2 regions of the Streptomyces sp. NPDC053493 genome follow, and region 1 is predicted to be linked to the other one. Evidence: riboswitches for the same ligand, from Rfam matches in the RefSeq annotation. Region 1 holds a riboswitch; the other holds the start of a gene.
The links. Region 1 has a riboswitch for glycine ahead of gcvP (aminomethyl-transferring glycine dehydrogenase). Riboswitches for the same ligand answer to the same signal wherever they lie in the genome.
Positions count from the first base shown of each region.

Region 2: linked by a shared signal. The riboswitch ahead of gcvT (glycine cleavage system aminomethyltransferase GcvT) and the one ahead of gcvP (aminomethyl-transferring glycine dehydrogenase) in region 1 are both predicted to bind glycine.

Region 1 covers NZ_JBITXS010000020.1:7,349-17,490, forward strand. Annotated here, with positions in the region: gene ACIGO8_RS32655 (MerR family transcriptional regulator) at 1-486, shown strand, start outside; gene ACIGO8_RS32660 (bifunctional nuclease family protein) at 540-1,013, shown strand; gene ACIGO8_RS32665 (MerR family transcriptional regulator) at 1,177-1,812, shown strand; gene ACIGO8_RS32670 (DNA polymerase IV) at 1,950-3,356, shown strand; gene ACIGO8_RS32675 (PRC-barrel domain-containing protein) at 3,447-3,818, opposite strand; glycine riboswitch at 3,933-4,031, shown strand; gene gcvP (aminomethyl-transferring glycine dehydrogenase) at 4,210-7,095, shown strand; gene ACIGO8_RS32685 (DUF5999 family protein) at 7,187-7,393, opposite strand; gene ACIGO8_RS32690 (hypothetical protein) at 7,760-8,419, opposite strand; gene ACIGO8_RS32695 (glutamate--cysteine ligase) at 8,925-10,142, shown strand, end outside.
Region 2 covers NZ_JBITXS010000001.1:273,619-283,760, reverse strand. Annotated here, with positions in the region: gene ACIGO8_RS01255 (polysaccharide deacetylase family protein) at 1-54, shown strand, start outside; gene ACIGO8_RS01250 (YncE family protein) at 54-1,316, shown strand; gene ACIGO8_RS01245 (GNAT family N-acetyltransferase) at 1,335-1,973, opposite strand; gene ACIGO8_RS01240 (EF-hand domain-containing protein) at 2,048-2,263, shown strand; gene ACIGO8_RS01235 (hypothetical protein) at 2,495-3,292, shown strand; gene ACIGO8_RS01230 (L-serine ammonia-lyase) at 3,414-4,784, opposite strand; gene glyA (serine hydroxymethyltransferase) at 4,936-6,195, opposite strand; gene gcvH (glycine cleavage system protein GcvH) at 6,227-6,604, opposite strand; gene gcvT (glycine cleavage system aminomethyltransferase GcvT) at 6,682-7,806, opposite strand; glycine riboswitch at 7,965-8,064, opposite strand; gene ACIGO8_RS01210 (AAA family ATPase) at 8,218-8,880, shown strand; gene ACIGO8_RS01205 (enhanced serine sensitivity protein SseB) at 9,003-9,740, shown strand; gene ACIGO8_RS01200 (enhanced serine sensitivity protein SseB C-terminal domain-containing protein) at 9,838-10,142, shown strand, end outside.

The DNA.
Region 1 (10,142 bases):
GTCATCCGCGAGCATCTGGACGCCCTCGCCCGGGGCGAGCAGATCAGACTTCCCTCGCCCAGCCCCCAGCGCGACCTGCTCGACGGGGCCCTGGAGGAGGAGGCCGACCGTCCGACGGCGTCGCGGGTCGGCCGGGCCGAGCTGCTCGCGGCGGCGGAGGTGAGCGAGGCCGAGCTGGCCGAATGGGAGTCGTACGGCCTGGTCGGCGAGGCCGACGGCGGCGGCTACGACGCCGAGACCGTCACCGTGGCCAAACTGGTGGCGGACCTGGGTCGATTCGGTCTGGAGCCGCGGCACCTGCGGTCCGTCAAGGCCGCCGCGGACCGGGAGGCCGGGCTGGTCGAGCAGGTGGTGGCGCCGCTGCGCCGGCACCGTAATCCGCAGACCCGGGCCCATGCGGAGGCCACCGCCAAGGAGCTCGCCGGGCTCTCCGTACGGCTGCACGCGGCACTGGTCCAGACCGCGCTCGGACTCCGTCTGCAGTGATCTCCGGCCGGCCCGACTACCCAAACCGGTCGGGCACGTCCTAGGGTTGCTGTGTGAACGAGCTCGACGTTGTGGGTGTCCGGGTGGAAATGCCCTCCAACCAGCCGATCGTGCTCCTGCGGGAAGTGGGAGGCGACCGCTACCTTCCCATCTGGATCGGACCGGGGGAGGCGACCGCGATCGCCTTCGCCCAGCAGGGCATGGCCCCGGCCAGGCCGCTGACGCACGACCTCTTCAAGGACGTCCTCGAGGCCGTGGGGCAGGAGCTGACCGAAGTCCGCATCACGGACCTGCGCGACGGGGTCTTCTACGCCGAGCTGGTCTTCGCCAGCGGTGTCGAGGTGAGTGCCCGGCCGTCCGACGCGATAGCGCTCGCCCTGCGCACCGGCACGCCGATCTACGGCAGTGACGGCGTGCTGGACGACGCGGGCATCGCGATTCCGGACGAGCAGGAGGACGAGGTGGAGAAGTTCCGCGAGTTCCTCGACCAGATCTCGCCGGAGGACTTCGGGACCGGTAACCAGTAGGCGTAACCGGCACCGCGGAACCAGTAGCCTTTCCCCGGAGAGGGGCACGTGAAACCACTCTCAGGGTGATTATCACTCGGCGTGCCGAGTGTGGCGATCGTTGACGCACCCCGAGTGACTGCCTACCTTCGTGTGGGCAGGTCAAGGACGGAGGGTCGGCGTGATGAGCAGCGGCGACGGTACGGCAGGGGGCTTCCTGGGGCGTGCCTCCGGGGAGAAGGGCCCGTATCCGCTTCACGGCAGTGTGGGCGACTCCGCTACGGACGTGAGCGCGGGCCCGGGACCCGCCGCGGACGTGGCCACGGAGGCCGTGGGCTACCGCGGCCCGACCGCCTGCGCGGCCGCCGGCATCACGTACCGCCAACTGGACTACTGGGCGCGCACCGGTCTCGTCGAGCCGAGCGTGCGGCCCGCGTACGGCTCCGGGACGCAGCGGCTCTACAGCTTTCGGGACGTCGTCGTCCTCAAGATCGTCAAGCGTTTCCTCGACACCGGCGTCGCGCTCCAGAACATCCGCGCCGCGGTGCAGCACCTGAGGGCCCGTGGCTTCCGCGACCTCGAGCGCATGACGCTGATGAGCGACGGCGCGACCGTCTACGAGTGCTCCTCGCCCGACGAGGTCGTCGACCTGCTCCAGGGCGGGCAGGGCGTCTTCGGCATCGCGGTGGGCGTGGTGTGGCGGGACGTGGAGGCGGCGCTGTCGCAGCTGCACGGCGAGCGCGTCGACACCGGCGAGACGCTGATCGGGCACAACCCGGCCGACGAGCTGGCGCGCAGGCGCCGGGACAGGGCCGTCTGAGCCGTACGCGTGGGGACCGGAAGGGTATGCGGGGCGGCTCGTGGGCGAGGCGGCGGCCTGGGCCGGATTCGGGCGCGTACGGGCGGTGGCACGGGTGTGCGAGCCGATTGTCAGTGGCGTAGGGCAGCATCGGAACCGTGAGAGCCGCGCCCACGATCCTGCATCTCGACATGGATGCCTTCTTCGCCGCCGCCGAACAGGCGTCGAAGCCCAGCCTGCGCGGAAAACCCGTGGTCGTGGGCGGGCTCGGGCCGCGCGGCGTGGTCGCCACCGCCTCGTACGAGGCGCGGCGCTTCGGGGTGCACTCCGCGATGCCGATGGCCCAGGCGCGCCGGCTCGCGCCGAACGCCGCCTATCTGGTGCCCCGCTTCGCCTTCTACCGGGCCATCAGCGGCCAGGTCATGGAACTCCTGGGCCGCCTCTCGCCGCTCGTGGAGCCGCTCAGCCTCGACGAGGCCTTCGTCGACCTGGAGGCCGGGGGAGTGGCCGACGACGGCGCGAGCGCGCGGGCGGCGGGTGAGCGGCTGCGCCGCGACATCCTCGCCACCACCGGGCTGACCGGCTCGGTCGGCCTGGCCGGCTCCAAGATGCTCGCGAAGATCGCCTCGGAGGAGGCCAAGCCCGACGGGCTCGTGCTGATCGAACCCGGCACGGAGCGGGAGCTGCTCGGACCGCGGTCGGTACGGATCATCCCGGGCGTCGGCCCGGCGACCGGTGAGCATCTGCGGCGCGCCGGGATCACCACCGTGGCGGAGGTCGTCGAGGCGGGCGAGGACGAGCTCGTACGGCTCCTGGGGCGGGCGCACGGGGCCTCGCTGTACCGGATGGCCCTCGGGTACGACGACAGGCCCGTGGTGGCCGAGCGGGACGCCAAGTCGGTCTCCGTGGAGGACACCTTCGACGTGGACCTGCACGACCGGCTGCGGATCCGGATGGAGGTCGAACGGCTCGCGGAGCGGTGCGTGGGCCGGCTGCGGGGCTCCGGGCACTCGGGGCGGACGATCGTGCTGAAGGTGCGGCGGTACGACTTCTCGACGCTGACGCGGTCCGAGACGCTGCGGGGGCCCACGGACGACGTGGTGGTGGTGCGGGAGGCGGCGGCGCGGCTGCTGGAGGGCGTGGACACGACGGGTGGCGTGCGGCTGCTGGGCGTGGGCGTGAGCGGGCTCGCGGACTACACGCAGGAGGATCTGTTCGCGCAGGCGGAGGCGGCGGGAGCGGCGGGAGCGGCGGGGCCGGACGGGGTCGTGGAGGCGGCGGAGGCGGGGCCCCGGGTGGAGGAGGCCGCGGAGGTGCCGGGCGCGCCTTCTGCGGCCACCGAGCCCGCCGCCGAGCGGCGCTGGGCGCCCGGCAACGACGTGCGGCACGCGGTGCACGGGCCCGGGTGGGTGCAGGGCAGCGGGGTCGGGCGGGTCACCGTCCGCTTCGAGGAACCGACCTCCGCACCGGGCCGCGTCCGCACCTTCCCGGTCGACGACCCGGACCTCGAGCCCGCGGACCCGCTGCCCCTGGTCCCGGGCGGCGCGACGGGCGCCGCCGCGTAGCCGCCCTGCGGGCGGGTGGACCGACCTGCGCGGTCGCCGGTGGTCGGCGCTCGGCCGGGTGGGTGAGAGGGACCGCGCGGCGGAGAGGCGTCAGGGCTCTTCGTGGCCCGCCAGGTGGCCGAAGTCGTGGTCCGGGGGCGGGGGCGCCGGAGGGAGGGTGAGGTTGTAGTGGCGGTAGAGCTGGAGTTCCTGTTCCGGGGACAGGTGCCGGCCGACGCCGAAGTCGGGAGCGTCCTTGATCAAGGAGCGCTCGAACGGGATGTGGAGGCCGTCCTCCACCAGTTCGCTCGGCTCCAGCGGGACGAACGCGTCCCGGCTGAAGAGGCCGGTGCGGACGGCGGCCCATTCGGGGACGCCCGTCGCGTCGTCCAGGTACACCTCGTCGACGGTGCCGATCTTGTTCCCGTTCCGGTCGTACGCCTTGCGGCCGATCAGGCTGCGCGGATCGATATCGGTCTGCACGGTCCCTCCAACTGGTCGCAACTGCTCTACAACCCCTACGAAAGTGCACATCTGGGATGTCGGCCACTTGAGCGATGAGAGAAGGAACGGCGCTGGTAGGCTGGCTGTGGCCGTCGACCCCGCGCGGGAGAGTCCTCCGGAGAAAGCTTTCGGAGGCGCCGAAGGAGCAAATCCTCCCCGGAATCTCTCAGGCCCCTGTACCGCGTGGACGAGGTCACTCTGGAAAGCAGAGCGGGTGTCGGACGGCATCCGCTCTCACCGACGGTGAAAGCCGGTCCTCCGCAAGGCGGGCCGGTGAAGCTCTCAGGTTTGGATGACAGAGGGGGAGGCCGTCCGGGCACCCGCGCCGTGGTGCCCCTCGCAGGTCGTGACGACCAGGAGGCCCCCGTACATGACCGCCAACCGCACTCCGCTCTCCGAGCTCGAGCAGGGCATTCCCTTCGAGCAGCGGCATATCGGACCCGACGCCGAGGCGCGGGCCAAGATGCTCGCCCAGGTCGGTTACGGCTCCCTGGACGAGCTCACGGCCGCCGCCGTGCCGGACGTCATCAAGAACGCCGAGGCCCTGAAGCTGCCCGGCGCCCGCACCGAGGCCGAGGTGCTGGCCGAGCTGCGCGCGCTCGCCGATCGCAACCAGGTCCTCGCGCCGATGATCGGCCTCGGCTACTACGGCACCTTCACCCCGCCGGTGATCCTGCGCAACGTCATGGAGAACCCGGCCTGGTACACGGCCTACACGCCGTACCAGCCGGAGATCTCGCAGGGCCGCCTCGAGGCGCTGCTCAACTTCCAGACCGTGGTCGCCGACCTGACCGGTCTGCCCACCTCCGGCGCCTCGCTGCTCGACGAGAGCACCGCCGCCGCCGAGGCCATGGCGCTCTCCCGCCGCGTGGGCAAGGTGAAGGGCGGTGTCTACCTGATCGACGCCGACGCCCTGCCGCAGACCATCGCCGTCATCGAGACCCGCGCCGAGCCGACCGGTGTCGAGGTCGTCGTCGCCGACCTGAGCGCCGGCATCCCCGCCGAGATCGCGGAGCGCGGTGTCTTCGGCGTCCTCCTGCAGTACCCGGGCGCCTCCGGTGCCATCCGGGACATCAAGCCGGTCATCGACCAGGCCCACGAGCTCGGCGCGATCGTCACCGTCGCCGCCGACCTGCTCGCCCTCACGCTGCTCGCCTCGCCCGGCTCGCTCGGCGCCGACATCGCGGTCGGCACGACCCAGCGCTTCGGCGTCCCGATGGGCTTCGGTGGCCCGCACGCCGGCTACATGGCCGTCCAGGACAAGCACGCCCGCTCGCTGCCCGGCCGCCTCGTCGGCGTCTCCGTCGACGCCGACGGCAACAAGGCCTACCGCCTGGCCCTGCAGACCCGCGAGCAGCACATCCGCCGCGAGAAGGCCACCAGCAACATCTGTACGGCCCAGGTGCTGCTCGCCGTCATGGCCGGCATGTACGCCGTCTACCACGGCCCCGAGGGCCTCAAGGGCATCGCGCGGCGCACCCACCGCTACGCCGCGATCCTCGCCGCGGGCCTGCGCGCCGGAGGCGTGGAGCTCACCCAGGGCGCGTTCTTCGACACGATCACCGCCCGCGTCCCGGGCAAGGCCGACCAGGTCGTCGCCGCCGCCCGCGAGGCCGGTGTCAACCTCTACCGCGCCGACGCCGACCACGTCTCGATCTCCTGCGACGAGACCACCACGCGCGCCCAGCTCGCCGCCGTCTGGACCGCCTTCGGCGTCACCGCCGACGTCGAGGCCCTGGACGCCGCCACCGAGGACGCGCTGCCCGCCGACGCGCTGCGCACCGACGCGTACCTGACCCACCCGGTCTTCCACGCGCACCGCTCCGAGACCTCGATGCTGCGCTACCTGCGCAAGCTGGCCGACCGCGACTACGCGCTCGACCGCGGCATGATCCCGCTCGGCTCCTGCACCATGAAGCTGAACGCGACCACCGAGATGGAGTCGGTGACCTGGCCCGAGTTCGGCCAGATGCACCCCTTCGCCCCGGTCGACCAGGCGCAGGGCTACGTCACGCTCATCACCGAGCTCGAGGAGCGCCTCGCCGAGGTCACCGGCTACGACAAGGTGTCGATCCAGCCGAACGCCGGCTCCCAGGGCGAGCTGGCCGGTCTGCTGGCCGTCCGCGCCTACCACCGCGCCAACGGCGACCTGCAGCGCACGGTCTGCCTCATCCCGTCCTCCGCGCACGGCACCAACGCCGCCTCCGCGGTGATGGCCGGCATGAAGGTCGTCGTCGTCAAGACGGCCGAGGACGGCGAGGTCGACGTCACCGACCTGCGGGCCAAGATCGAGCAGCACCGCGACGAGCTCGCCGTGCTGATGATCACCTACCCGTCCACCCACGGTGTGTTCGAGGAGCACGTCTCCGAGATCTGCGGCCTGGTGCACGAGGCCGGCGGCCAGGTGTACGTCGACGGTGCCAACCTCAACGCCCTGGTCGGCCTCGCCAAGCCGGGCCACTTCGGCGGCGACGTCTCGCACCTGAACCTGCACAAGACCTTCTGCATCCCGCACGGCGGCGGCGGCCCCGGCGTCGGCCCGGTCGCGGTCCGCGCGCACCTCGCCCCGTACCTGCCGAACCACCCGCTCCAGCCCACCGCGGGCCCGGAGACCGGCGTCGGCCCGATCTCGGCCGCCCCGTGGGGCTCCGCGGGCATCCTGCCGATCTCCTGGTCGTACGTGCGCCTGATGGGCGGCGAGGGCCTCAAGCGCGCCACCCAGGTGGCCGTACTCGCGGCGAACTACATCGCCAAGCGCCTGGAGCCGCACTACCCGGTGCTCTACACCGGACCGGCCGGCCTGGTCGCCCACGAGTGCATCGTCGACCTGCGCCCGCTGTCGAAGTCGACCGGCGTCAGCGTCGACGACATCGCCAAGCGTCTGATCGACTACGGCTTCCACGCGCCGACCATGTCGTTCCCGGTGGCCGGCACGCTGATGATCGAGCCCACCGAGTCCGAGGACCTGGCCGAGCTCGACCGCTTCTGCGACACGATGATCGCGATCCGGGCCGAGATCGAGAAGGTCGCGTCCGGCGAGTGGCCGGCCGACGACAACCCGCTGCGCAACGCCCCGCACACCGCCGCGGCGCTGGGCGGCGAGTGGAACCACGCGTACAGCCGTGACGAGGCGGTCTTCCCGGCCGGTGTGTCGACCGCGGACAAGTACTGGCCGCCGGTCCGCCGCATCGACGGCGCCTTCGGCGACCGCAACCTGGTCTGCTCCTGCCCGCCGCTGGACGAGTACGACAACTGACGCCTTCGGCCGGCGACGGCCACGGCGCGATGAGGGCCGGTCCGGAGAACTTCTCCGGGCCGGCCCTCGGCCGTTCCCTCGTGAGCGGCGCTCAGGCCGCCGTGGTCACACCGGCCGGCGTCAGCGGCCGGTGCGGCGCGATGACCTGCCCGTCCGGCAGCAGCTCACCGGTGTCCTCGAACAGCAAGACCCCGTTGCACAGCAGGCTCCAGCCCTGCTCCGGGTGGTGCGCCACGGGTCGGGCGGCCTCCCGGTCGGCGGAGTCGGCGGTGGGACAGGCAGGCTGGTGCTGGCACATGGGTGGATTCTTTCGCTGCGTCGAAGTGGATGTCCTGCGGCTCTTCGTAGGCATGGCCGCCCCCGTCGGTCGGTTCGGTTCCGGTCCCCAGTCTTGCCCCATGGACGGGCTTCCGCAGGGATTTCGCGTCAGCTCGTCCTCTCCTGGGAAGACGCATCACCCGCAGGGGCGGTTCAGGTCAACCTCCCTGTCCCTTCGGGGGGTTCGGGGTGGCCCAGGTGGGCTAGTCCGATCGGGAGCGGCCTCGGACGGCCGTGCGCCCCGGGACCGGAAGGCCCCGGGGCGCGGACGGATGTGCGGTGGACCGGTGTCCGTACGGTGGCGGTGGACGGGTGTCCGTACGCTCGCGGCGGCCCGTCGCGTGGATCAGGCGGGTGTCGGCTCGCCGAGGGCCGCGGAGCCGAAGAGCGGCGGCGGCGAGAGGCGCGGCACGATCACGGGCAGCAGATCGGCGACCCGGTAGGGACGGTTGGCGGCGATGCCGGGCGGCGCGGGCGCGAGCGGCACGAGCAGGTCGTCCGGCCCGGGCTCGGTGGTGGCGCCGTCCGCCTCGGTGTCGGTGTGCAGCCACAGGGTCAGCATGTAGAGGCCCGGGACGGAGAGCAGCCGCGGCTGGTACGCGGTGGGCAGCGCCTCGGCCTGGATCAGGGCCCGCTCGGTGGCCGAGACGTAGGGCCCCTCGAAGAAGTGGGAGAAGGACCAGCCGTCGGGCGTGAGCATGGTGTCGGCGGCGGCGATCGCCCGGTCCCCGTTCCTGATCAGGAAGCGCCAGCCGGCCAGCCGGGTGCGCGGCGGCTGATGCTGTCCGGCCACGCCGGTGACGTCACCGGTCACGCCGGGTACGCCGGCCGCTCCGGGCGCCCCGGTCACGCCGAGAACATGGACGGGCAGCGGGAGTTCGGGGCTCAGCGGTCCCTGTGCGGCCCGCAGGGCAGGTGTTCGGGGCTCGCGGACCGCGGTGGGCGATCCGAGGGCCGCGAGAACACTGCGGAGGGCCGGCGCAGGGGCCGGGGAGGGTCGGAGCATGGTGGGTCGCCTCTCACTCAGGAGACACGGTGATGCTGGGCGGGTACGACGGCGCTGTCAGCGACGGGGCCAGAGAGGGGGGCCATGGGTGGCATGGCCGTACGCCAACACTCTGCCTCGTGCGCGGAGTTTATACGACACGTGTTCACACAGTGTTTCCGGTAGGCGCCGCCGATATTCCTGACAAGGCGTCATTCAGACGTATTCCCAGGCTGATTCCATGGAATGCGTGCGTCCGGCGGAACTCTCGCCTGCGGTTTCCGTGCCGGAGCGGTCGGCCGAATCTTGACCCCGGCCACTCCCGTACCTCGAGAACACGTACGGAACAATATGACATTGGTATATGTCGATTGCCTCGTGCCCGCGGAGACTGCCCCGCGGAACGCGCACCAGAGTATCCGGCAACACCTCACTCCCGCAGGCGTTGTCGATCAGTCGGTGGGGCATCATGGTCCGAGACGCTCGCGGCCGTCGTGGCGGCTGCCCACTCGGGAGGGACGCTTCGATGGGGGAGAAGGTCGTGGCCGACGGGTTCGGCCCGTCCGACCGTCAGCGCTACCGCAGGAAACTCCAGCAATGTCTGGCCGCTCTCGCGCGGCTGCTCGCGGAGAAGCGGTTCGACCGGCCGCGCAATCTCATGGGCCTGGAGATCGAACTCAATCTCGCGGGTGACGACGGCCTGCCCAGGATGCTGAACGCGCCGGTGCTCGACCGTATCGCCAGCCCCGATTTCCAGACCGAACTCGGAATGTTCAACCTGGAAGTGAACATCGCGCCGCACCGGCTCGACGGTCACGTTTTCGACCGGCTCGCGGAGGAACTCCGTACCGGACTGGGATATGCCGACCGCAAGGCCGCGGAAGTCGGCGCCGGCGTGGTGATGATCGGAATACTGCCGACCCTCACCCAGGACGACGCGGTCCTCGCCAACCTCTCCGCCGCCGACCGCTACACGCTCCTCAACGACCAGATCCTGGCCGTGCGCGGCGAGGACTTCACCCTCGACATCCAGGGCGTCGAGCGGCTGCACTGCACCTCGTCCTCGATCGTGCCCGAGGCCGCCTGTACGTCGGTGCAGCTGCACCTCCAGGTGACCCCGCCGCGCTTCGCCGCGGTGTGGAACGCGGCACAGGCGATCGCCGGCGTGCAGATAGCCGTCGGCGCCAACGCGCCCTTCCTCTTCGGCCGGGAGCTGTGGCGGGAGTCCCGGCCGCCGCTGTTCACCCAGGCCACCGACACCCGCCCGCCCGAGCTCCAGGCCCAGGGCGTGCGCCCGCGCACCTGGTTCGGCGAGCGGTGGGTGGACTCGGTCTACGACCTGTTCGAGGAGAACCTGCGCTACTTCCCGGCCCTGCTGCCGATCTGCGAGGACGAGGACCCGCTGCGCGTCCTGGACGAGGGCGGCGTGCCGAGGCTGGGCGAGCTGGTGCTCCACAACGGCACCGTCTACCGCTGGAACCGCCCCGTCTACGGCTGGGTCGACGGCGTTCCGCACCTGCGGGTGGAGAACCGGGTGCTGCCGGCCGGGCCGACCGTGACCGACGTCATCGCCAACGCCGTCTTCTACTACGGGCTCGTACGGGCGCTCGCCGAGGAGTCCCGGCCGGTGTGGAGGCGGATGGACTTCGCCGACGCCGAGCACAACTTCGACACCGCGTGCCGCCACGGCATCGAGGCGGAGCTGCGCTGGCCCCGGCCGGGCCGGGGCGGCGGAGTCGCGGCC
Region 2 (10,142 bases), on a different contig from region 1:
GACCTCGACCGCCGCGGCCTCTCCGCGGTGACGACCACGGAGCTGCTGACCTGATGCCGACCCTTCCCGCCCGCGCGCACCACACCCGTACGCACCACGCCCGCCGGGGCGCCGCCCGTACGCACCACGCCCGTACGAGGACACTGGCCGCCACCGCGCTCCTGATCGCCCTCGGACTCGCCGGCTGCGGCAGCCCGCACCACGACGAGGACGGCGGCGGCACCAAGAAGGCGGCCGTGGTCCCCGACGTACCGAAACCGGCCGTGCCCGAGCCCGCCGCCCCGGCCGGTCTGCCCGGCATGCCGCCGCTGCTCAAGGCCGACGACGTCTACGCCGCCGACCGGCCGAACCAACTCTCCCCGGTGGTCAAGGACTTCCCCTCCCGCGTCTACGTCCCCAACACCAACTCCAACACCGTCTCCGTCATCGACCCCACCACCTACAAGGTCGTCGAGACCATCCCCGTCGGCAACCAGCCGCAGCACGTCGTCCCCTCCTGGGACATGAAGACCCTCTGGGTCAACAACAACCGCGGCCACACCCTCACCCCGATCGACCCGGCCACCGGCGTCGCCGGCAAACCGGTCGAGGTCCACGACCCGTACAACCTCTACTTCACGCCCGACGGCAAGTACGCCGTCGTCATGGCCTCGCTCGACCGCGAACTCGTCTTCCGCGACCCGCACACCATGGACCGCCGCAAGACCGTCCCGGTCTCCTGCTACGGCGTCAACCACGCCGACTTCTCCGCCGACGGGCGCTACTTCGTCGTCTCCTGCGAGTTCTCCGGCGAACTCCTCAAGGTCGACACCGAGAAGATGGAGGTCGTCGGCCAGCAGAAACTGCCCTTCAACGGCGCCATGCCGCAGGACGTGAAGATCTCACCGGACGGCAAGACCTTCTACATCGCCGACATGATGGCCCACGGCATGTGGGTCCTCGACGGGGAGAAGTTCACCACCCCGACGCTCCTGCCCACCGGCAAGGGCTGCCACGGCCTCTACGTCTCCCGCGACTCCAAGGAGATGTACGTCTCCAACCGCGGCGAGGGCTCCGTCTCCGTCTTCGACTTCACGCAGAACAAGCTGACGAAGAAGTGGTGGCTGCCCGACGGCGGATCGCCCGACATGGGCGGCGTCTCCGCCGACGGCAAGGTGCTGTGGCTCTCCGGACGCTACGACTCCGAGGTCTACGCGATCGACACCGCCACCGGCAAGCAGCTGGCCCGCATCCCGGTCGGCAGCGGCCCGCACGGCCTCGCCGTCTACCCGCAGCCGGGCCGCTACTCGCTCGGCCACACCGGCATCTTCCGCTAGGCCCTTCCGGACGCGGCCTCAGCCGGCGACCAGCAGCGCCTCCGCGCCGACCGGGCGGTAGCCCGCCGCCTGGAAGGTGCGGACGCTGCGCGCGTTGCCCGGCGAGTTCTGCGCCCAGACCACGTCGTCCGGCGTCAGATGCCGGGCCGCCGTCGCCAGCGCCCGTCCCAGGCCCCGGTGCCGGACGTCCTCGTCCACCTCGACCGCGGCCTCCCAGCGGCCCGCCACGCCCCGGCCCAGGATCAGCACACCGCCGTCCGCCGCCCACACCCGGACCTCGTCGCGGTACTTCAGGGCCCGCGCCACCCGCGGATGCTCCCGGTCGCGGATCTCCCGCAGCTCGATTCCCGGCTCGCCCGGCAGGGCCGGCGCCACCGTCATCAGGTCGATCGTGTTGAGATACCGGCCCGTGCGGTCCGCCAGCGCCGTCAGGAACCGCGGCGTCATGCTCGCCACCAGCGGGTCCGTCGACGCCGCCGCCAGCTCCGCCCGGACCCACTCCGGGTCCTCGTCCAGGAACACCACCGAGTGGGCCGTGAACGACAGCACTCCCGCGTCCCGCCCGTTCGGCGGCGCGACGATCGTCGTCGCCCCGTCCGGCGGCGGGAACTCCCCACGTGCCGCCGCCGCCAGTATCCGTGCCACCTCGCTGCTCATACCCCCATCATCCGGCACGCGGACGCCCGCTAATCTGGCCCCCGACATCGAAGCACCATGAAGGGGCGGAAGCAGTGGCGGACATCAACGAGGCGCGCACGGCGTTCGACAAGTTCGACGTGGACGGGGACGGCTTCATCACGGCCGCCGAGTACAAGCACGTCATGGCCGAGATGGGCGACTTCAACGTGACCGAGACGGTCGCCGAGGCCCTCATCAAGCAGCGCGACGACAACGGCGACGGCGTGCTCTCCTGGGACGAGTTCTGGGGCCACCTCAACAAGGCCTGACCTCGCCGGGGCGCGGGCGGCCCGCGGCGTACGGTGACGCGGTGCCGCCGGCCGCTCGTCCAGCGCGGCGCGGCGGACGCGAAAGGCGCGTCTGGCCGAGTGGGCGAAAGTTGTTTCCCTCTTTGGGAGGCGAGGAAACGATCCGTCCCTTCGCTCGCCGTATCCGGATCGAAAGGATCACCTCGCCCCGGCCCGCCGCCGGGATCCCTCCTTCCTCGAGGTGGCATCACCGTGGTCCTTGTCGTCGTCGTCGCCTTGCTGGCTCTCCTCGCGGGACTCGCTGCCAACCGCTGGCTCAGGCCACGGCTGGTCAACGCCGACGACGACGAGGGCATGGCCGTCAAGGACCTCGTCGGCCCGCTGCTGACGATGACCGTCCTGCTGCTCTCCTTCGTCCTGGTCACCGCCAACGGCTCGTACGGGCGGGCCGAGGTCGCCTCCCGCGGAGAAGCCCGCGCCCTGGACCAGCTCGTCGAGACCGCCGAGTACGCCCCGGCCGCCGAGCGGACACGCATCCAGGCCGGCGCGGTGTGCTACGCCCGGGCCGTGCGCGTCCAGGAATGGTCCGCCATGTCCGACGGCAACGGCTCCGCGGCCCCCAGCGTCTGGTCGACCGGCTTCCGGGACACCTTCGAGAACCTGGCCGGCCAGCCGGTCTTCGGGATGCTCGTCGCCGCCGACAACAGGCGGTCCGACGAACGCGAGGAACGCCTCACCCAGGCGACCTCCAGCATCCCGAGCACCATCTTCTGGTTCCTGCTCGCCACGTTGGTCATCACCGTCACGGCCCTGGGAATCTGCCTTCCCCGAAGGAACAACCGGGGCCAGATCGTCACCCTTGTCGTGATCACCTGCCTGCTGACCACGGCCCTGGTCATCATCCGGGACGTCGACCGTCCCTTCGGCGGCGTCATCAACATCCCGCCCACCGCGATCGCGGACACCGAGCGGCAGGCCCACCGTGACTTCACCGCCAACAACCCCACCGCCGCCCTGCCCTGCGACGACAACGGCGACCGCGCCACCTGACCGGGGGCCGGGCGCCCGCCGGCCGGGCGGCCCGCCGGCCGGGCGGCCCGGCCTTTCCGGCGGCGGGCGTCGATCAGCCGGGACCGGTCAGGGCCACGGACCGGTCAGGGGCACGGGCCGGTCAGCACTCGATGATGTTGACCGCGAGGCCGCCGCGGGCGGTCTCCTTGTACTTCACGCTCATGTCGGCGCCGGTCTCCTTCATGGTCTTGATGACCTTGTCGAGGGAGACCAGGTGGCTGCCGTCGCCGCGCATCGACATCTTCGCCGCCGTGACGGCCTTGACCGCCGCCATGCCGTTGCGCTCGATGCACGGGATCTGGACCAGGCCGCCGACCGGGTCGCAGGTCAGGCCCAGGTTGTGCTCCATGCCGATCTCGGCCGCGTTCTCCACCTGCTCGGGCGAGCCGCCCAGGACCTCGGCGAGCGCGCCGGCCGCCATGGAGCAGGCCGAGCCGACCTCGCCCTGGCAGCCGACCTCGGCGCCGGAGATGGAGGCGTTCTCCTTGAAGAGCATGCCGATCGCGCCGGCGGCGAGGAGGAAGCGGACCACGCCGTCCTCGTCGGCCCCGGGCACGAAGTTCATGTAGTAGTGCAGGACCGCGGGGATGATGCCGGCGGCGCCGTTCGTCGGGGCGGTGACCACCCGGCCGCCCGCCGCGTTCTCCTCGTTCACGGCCATCGCGTAGAGCGTGATCCACTCCATCGCGTGGGCGGCCGGGTCGCCCTCGGAGCGCAGCTTGCGGGCGGAGGTGGCGGCCCGGCGGCGGACCTTCAGGCCGCCCGGCAGGATGCCCTCGCGGGACATGCCGCGCGAGACGCAGGCCTGCATGACCCGCCAGATCTCCAGGAGGCCCTCGCGGATCTCGTCCTCGGTGCGCCAGGCCTTCTCGTTCTCCAGCATCAGCGAGGAGATCGACAGACCGGTCTCCTTGGTGAGGCGGAGCAGCTCGTCACCGGTGCGGAACGGGTACTTCAGCACGGTGTCGTCGGGCACGATCGGGCTCTGCCCGTCGACCGCGTCCTCGTCGACGACGAAGCCGCCGCCGACCGAGTAGTACGTCTTCTCCAGGACGAGCGCGCCCTCGGCGTCGTACGCGAAGACCGTCATGCCGTTGGCGTGGTAGGGCAGGGCCTTGCGGCGGTGCAGGACCAGGTCGTCGTCGAAGGAGAACGGGATCTCGTGGGCGCCGAGCAGGTTGATCCGGCCGCTCTCCTTGATCCGCTCGAACTCGTCGTCGGCGGTCTCCACGTTCACCGTGCGCGGCGAGTGGCCCTCCAGGCCGAGCAGCACCGCCTTCGGCGTGCCGTGGCCGTGGCCGGTGGCGCCGAGCGAGCCGTACAGCTCCGCCCGTATCGAGGCGACGTGGGCGAGCAGGCCCTCGTTCTTCAGCCGGCGGGCGAACATGCGGGCGGCGCGCATGGGGCCCACCGTGTGGGAGCTCGACGGGCCGATACCGATCGAGAACAGGTCGAAGACCGAGATGGCCACGGAGAACTCCTTGTGGGGTGGCTGGACGCCGTTGTCTGCCGGGGTGGTGCAGAAACGCTGAGCATGGGCCGGGGCACCGCGCCCACTGTCCAGTGTGCGGGGTGCCCCGGAGGTTCCGTACGGACGAACCCAGTAACAAAAGGGTACGAAATTACTTCAGGCCGGGGTACAGCGGGTGCTTCTCGGCGAGCGCCGTCACCCGGGCCTTGAGCGCCTCGGCGTCGAAGCCGGGCTTGAGGGTCTCGGCGATGATGTCGGCGACCTCGGCGAAGTCCTCGGCCTGGAAGCCGCGGGTCGCGAGGGCCGGCGTGCCGATGCGCAGGCCGGAGGTGACCATCGGCGGGCGCGGGTCGTTCGGAACGGCGTTCCGGTTGACCGTGATGCCCACCTCGTGGAGCCGGTCCTCGGCCTGCTGGCCGTCGAGCTCGGAGTTCCGCAGGTCGACCAGGAGCAGGTGCACGTCGGTGCCGCCGGACAGCACGGACACGCCGTGCTCCGTGACGTCGTCCCGGACCAGGCGCTCGGCGATGATGCGGGCGCCGTCCAGGGTGCGCTGCTGGCGCTCCTTGAACTCCTCCGAGGCCGCGACCTTGAAGGAGACGGCCTTGGCCGCGATCACGTGCTCCAGCGGGCCGCCCTGGAAGCCCGGGAAGACGGAGGAGTTCAGCTTCTTCGCGAACTCCTTCTTCGCCAGGATGATGCCGCCGCGCGGGCCGCCGAGCGTCTTGTGCGTGGTGGAGGTCACCACGTCCGCGTACTCGACCGGGTTCGGGTGCAGACCGGCGGCGACCAGGCCCGCGAAGTGGGCCATGTCGACCCACAGGTAGGCCTCGACCTCGTCGGCGATGCGGCGGAACTCGGCGAAGTCCAGCTGGCGCGGGTAGGCCGACCAGCCGGCGATGATCACCTTGGGGCGGTGCTCCTTGGCCAGGCGCTCGACCTCGGCCATGTCCACCAGACCGGCGTCGTCCACGTGGTACGCGACCACGTTGAACTGCTTGCCGGAGAAGTTCAGGCGCATGCCGTGGGTGAGGTGGCCGCCGTGCGCCAGGTCGAGGCCGAGGATCGTGTCGCCCGGCTGGGCGATCGCGAACAGCGCGGCCTGGTTGGCGGAGGCGCCCGAGTGCGGCTGCACGTTGGCGTACTCGGCGCCGAACAGGTCCTTGATCCGGTCGATCGCGATCTGCTCGGCCACGTCGACGTGCTCGCAGCCGCCGTAGTAGCGGCGGCCCGGGTAGCCCTCGGCGTACTTGTTGGTGAGGACCGATCCCTGGGCCTCCATGACCGCGACCGGAGCGAAGTTCTCCGAGGCGATCATCTCGAGGGTGGTCTGCTGACGGCGGAGCTCGGCGTCGACGGCGGCGGCGACGTCGGGGTCCAGCTCGTGGAGGGGAGTGTTCAGAAGCGACATGAATCGATCCCTAGGGGTCTCGGGCCCGGTCTCAGTTCCCGGCGAACGCGGTGTACTCGTCGGCGGAGAGCAGCTCGTCCGGCTCACCCGTGACGCGCACCTTGAACAGCCAGCCGCCCTCGAACGGAGCCGAGTTCACCAGGGACGGGTCGTCCACCACGTCCTGGTTGGCCGCGACGACCTCGCCCGTGACGGGGGAGTAGAGGTCGCTGACCGACTTCGTCGACTCCAGCTCGCCACAGGTCTCGCCCGCGGTGACGGTGTCGCCGACGGCGGGGAGCTGGGCGTAGACGACGTCACCGAGCGCGTTGGCCGCGAACTCCGTGATGCCGACCGTCGCGACGCCGTCCTCGGCGGCCGACAGCCACTCGTGCTCCTTGGTGTAGCGCAGCTGCTGGGGGTTGCTCATGACCTGATTCTCCTGGATCGGGGGAGTGCTGATGAACGTGGGTCTTACGGGGTGAGACGGGGAACGAGACGACCGCGTCACTTCTGGCGCTTGTAGAACGGCAGCGCCACGACCTCGTACGGCTCGTGGGTACCGCGGATGTCCACACCTACACCCTGGGTGCCGGGCTCGGCGTGCGCCGCGTCCACGTACGCCATCGCGATCGGCTTTCCGAGGGTCGGGGACGGGGCACCGGAGGTGACCTCGCCGACGACCTGGCCGTCCTTGACGACCTGGAAGCCGGCGCGCGGCACCCGGCGGCCCTCGGCGACCAGGCCGACCAGCTTGCGCGGCGGGGCGGTCTCGGCGCGCTCGGCGGCCTTCTCCAGGGCCTCGCGGCCGACGAAGCGGCCCTCGTTCGTGGTCTTCTCGAACTTCACGACCCGGCCGAGGCCCGCGTCGAAGGGCGTGAGCGCGGTGGTCAGCTCGTGGCCGTAGAGCGGCATGCCGGCCTCCAGGCGGAGCGTGTCGCGGCAGGACAGGCCGCACGGGATCAGGCCGACGCCGGCGCCCGCCTCGGTCAGCGCCCGCCACACGCCCTCGGCGTGCTCCGGCTTCAGGAACAGCTCGAAGCCGTCCTCGCCGGTGTAGCCGGTGCGGGCGATCAGCGCGGGCACGCCCGCGACGGTGCCCGGCAGGCCCGCGTAGTACTTCAGGCCGTCCAGGTCGGCGTCGGTGAGCGACTTCAGGATGCCGGGCGACTCGGGGCCCTGGACGGCGATCAGCGCGTACGCGTCGCGGTCGTCGCGGACCTCGGCGTCGAATCCTGCCGCGCGGGCCACCAGGGCGTCGAGCACGACCTGCGCGTTGGAGGCGTTGGCGACGACCATGTACTCCGTCTCGCCCAGGCGGTAGACGATCAGGTCGTCGAGGATGCCGCCGTCCTCCTGGCAGATCATCGTGTAGCGGGCGCGGCCGTTGCCCACGGTGGAGATGTTGCCGACCAGGGCGTAGTCGAGGAGCTCGACCGCCTGCGGGCCGGTGACGGTGATCTCGCCCATGTGGGAGAGGTCGAAGAGGCCGGCCCGGGTGCGTACGGCGTTGTGCTCGTCGCGCTCGCTGCCGTAGCGCAGCGGCATGTCCCAGCCGGCGAAGTCGGTCATGGTCGCGCCCAGCGAACGATGCAGCGCATCGAGGGCGGTCAGGCGGGGGGCAGTGCTCATGGGGTGGCTCCCGGGTCCCAGGGCGTGCAGGGCACGACATGCATGACGGTGAGGACGATCCTCCCCATCTGTCATGGAACCTGAGAGGTTCACCGAGGGCATCCTCGGCTTGCACCTTGGGTGGGGACGCGGCAGGGCGACCCGCTTTTCAGATCTGCCTCATCCACGCGGTACGGGGCCTGAGAGATTCAAGGGAGGTACTTGCTCCTTCGGCGCCCGGGCACGAAGCGTGACCCGGAACTCTCCCGCGCGGATTCGAGCGGCCGGTATGCGGTTGTGAGCGCTCGGACGAGCACCTGGCGCGCACATCATTGCACGGCGGTTCGGCGCGGCAAATCGCTTGCGTCTCATTACCGTTTCTTTACACTTCGTGGGCAAGGGTCTCCTCAGGGCCCGACAGGGGGAGAAGCGATGACGATCCAGCGCACCGGTGCCGTTGCCCCGACCACCGGGATACCGCTCCAGCGGGCCGCCGCCCGGACCCGGCGCCGCGCCCGGATCCTGCGCGACCTGCGCGAGCGGGCCGGCCGCAGTCCCCGCGCCCTCACCTTCGCGGCCGGCGACGTCGTGGTCGTCTCCGGGCTGCCCGGCGCCGGGAAGTCCACGCTCATGGCCCGCGCCGCCCGCGGCCGCGCCGTCGACTCCCAGGACACTCGGGAGCGCTGGGAGGCGCGGCTGCCCCGCTTCCTGCCGTACGCGCTGTGGCGCCCGTTCGCCCGGATCGCCCACTACGCCGGCCTGCGCCGCGTCCTGCGCTCCGGCGCCGGCGTGATCGTCCACGACTGCGGCACCCAGTCCTGGGTGCGCGGCTGGCTCGCCCGCGAGGCCCGCCGCCGCGGCGCCGCCCTGCACCTGATCCTGCTCGACGTCGAGCCCGGCACCGCCCGGGCCGGCCAGCGCTCCCGCGGCCGCGGCGTCTCCGGATACGCCTTCGCCCGGCACCGCCGCGCCGTCGGCCGCCTGGTGCGCACCGCCGAGGCCGGCGCCCTGCCGCCGGGCTGCGCCTCGGTCACCCTGCTCGACCGGGACGCGGCCGACGCGCTGCGGAAGATCGGCTTCCGGGAGGCGGCCTGAGCGATCCGCGGAACGTGTCCTGAACCACTCCCGCCCTCCAGGGCGTCCTTTTCGGTCACAGGGGCACCGAGCCGCCGTTAAGGTGCTGACCGCACCGTGTGCCGGAAGGGGACGACGAGATCGTGGACGTGACGTGGCCGGGCAATGAGCTCGAGGAAGTACTGGCCGCCTCGCTCGGCAACCCCGGGGCCGGCGGCCGGCTGGTCGAGGTCCTCGGCCGCAGCCCCGTCTGGGTGCCCCTGCCCAACGGCGGCGGCCCCGACAGCCCCGACCTCGACCTGCCCACCCTGGAGATCGACGGCGCCCCCTACGTGCCCGTCTTCAGCTCCGAGCAGCAGTTCCTCGCCTGCGTCGGCGAGCACATGTCGTACACCGTCGCGCCCGCCCGCGACTTCGCCCGCGGCCTGCCGCCGCAGCTCGGCATCGCCGTGAACCCCGGCGGCGCCGTCGGCGTCCCGCTGCCGCCGCCCGCCGTCGCCGAACTGTGCCGGACCGGCCGCACCGCCCTCGACGGGCCCGCCACCGGCGGCCGGGTCCGGCTCTTCGAGCCCGACTGGCAGGACGACCCGGTCGACTTCCTCGCCGCCGCCTCCGCCGAGTTCGAGGCCGCCGGCGTCGTCGCCACCGCCCGCCGCACCCTGGCCAGCGTCGAGGGCACCGAACCGGCCCTCTTCGTCGGCGTCCAGCTCACCGGCCCCGAAGCCGACCGTCACGCGCCCCTCGACGCCCTCGGCCGCGCCCTCGGCCGGGTCGAGGTGGCCTGGCCGGTCAACCTCATCCTGCTCGACGTCGCCCAGGACCCGGTCGGCGACTGGATGCTGGAGAAGGTGCGCCCCTTCTACCAGCGCGCCGCCGTGTGACGGACCCGCTGTTTAAGCTGAACTGATTCAGAACCGATCCGGAACCGATCGAGAACCGATCCAGACCGCGTTGACGAAAAAGAGGGGCGGGACCACGGTGAGCGCGTCAGGCACCGCTGCGGCCGGACAGGTCGAGCACATGCTGCGCCAGGTGGCACCCGGGCGCCACGACGCCTACGAGCAGCTGCTCCAGGCCCTCGCCGGCTCCGAGGTCCGGATGCTGCTCTGGCAGGGCACCGCCGGCTCGCCCGACGCCCAGTACGGCCACATGCAGGTCGACGGCCACGGCTACGCCCCGTGCGTCACCTCCGACCAGGAACTCGCCGCCTCCGGCTGGAACCGCGCCCACGAGCGCGTCACCGGACTGGAGATCGCCCGCGCCCTCTATCCCGACCGCTGGGG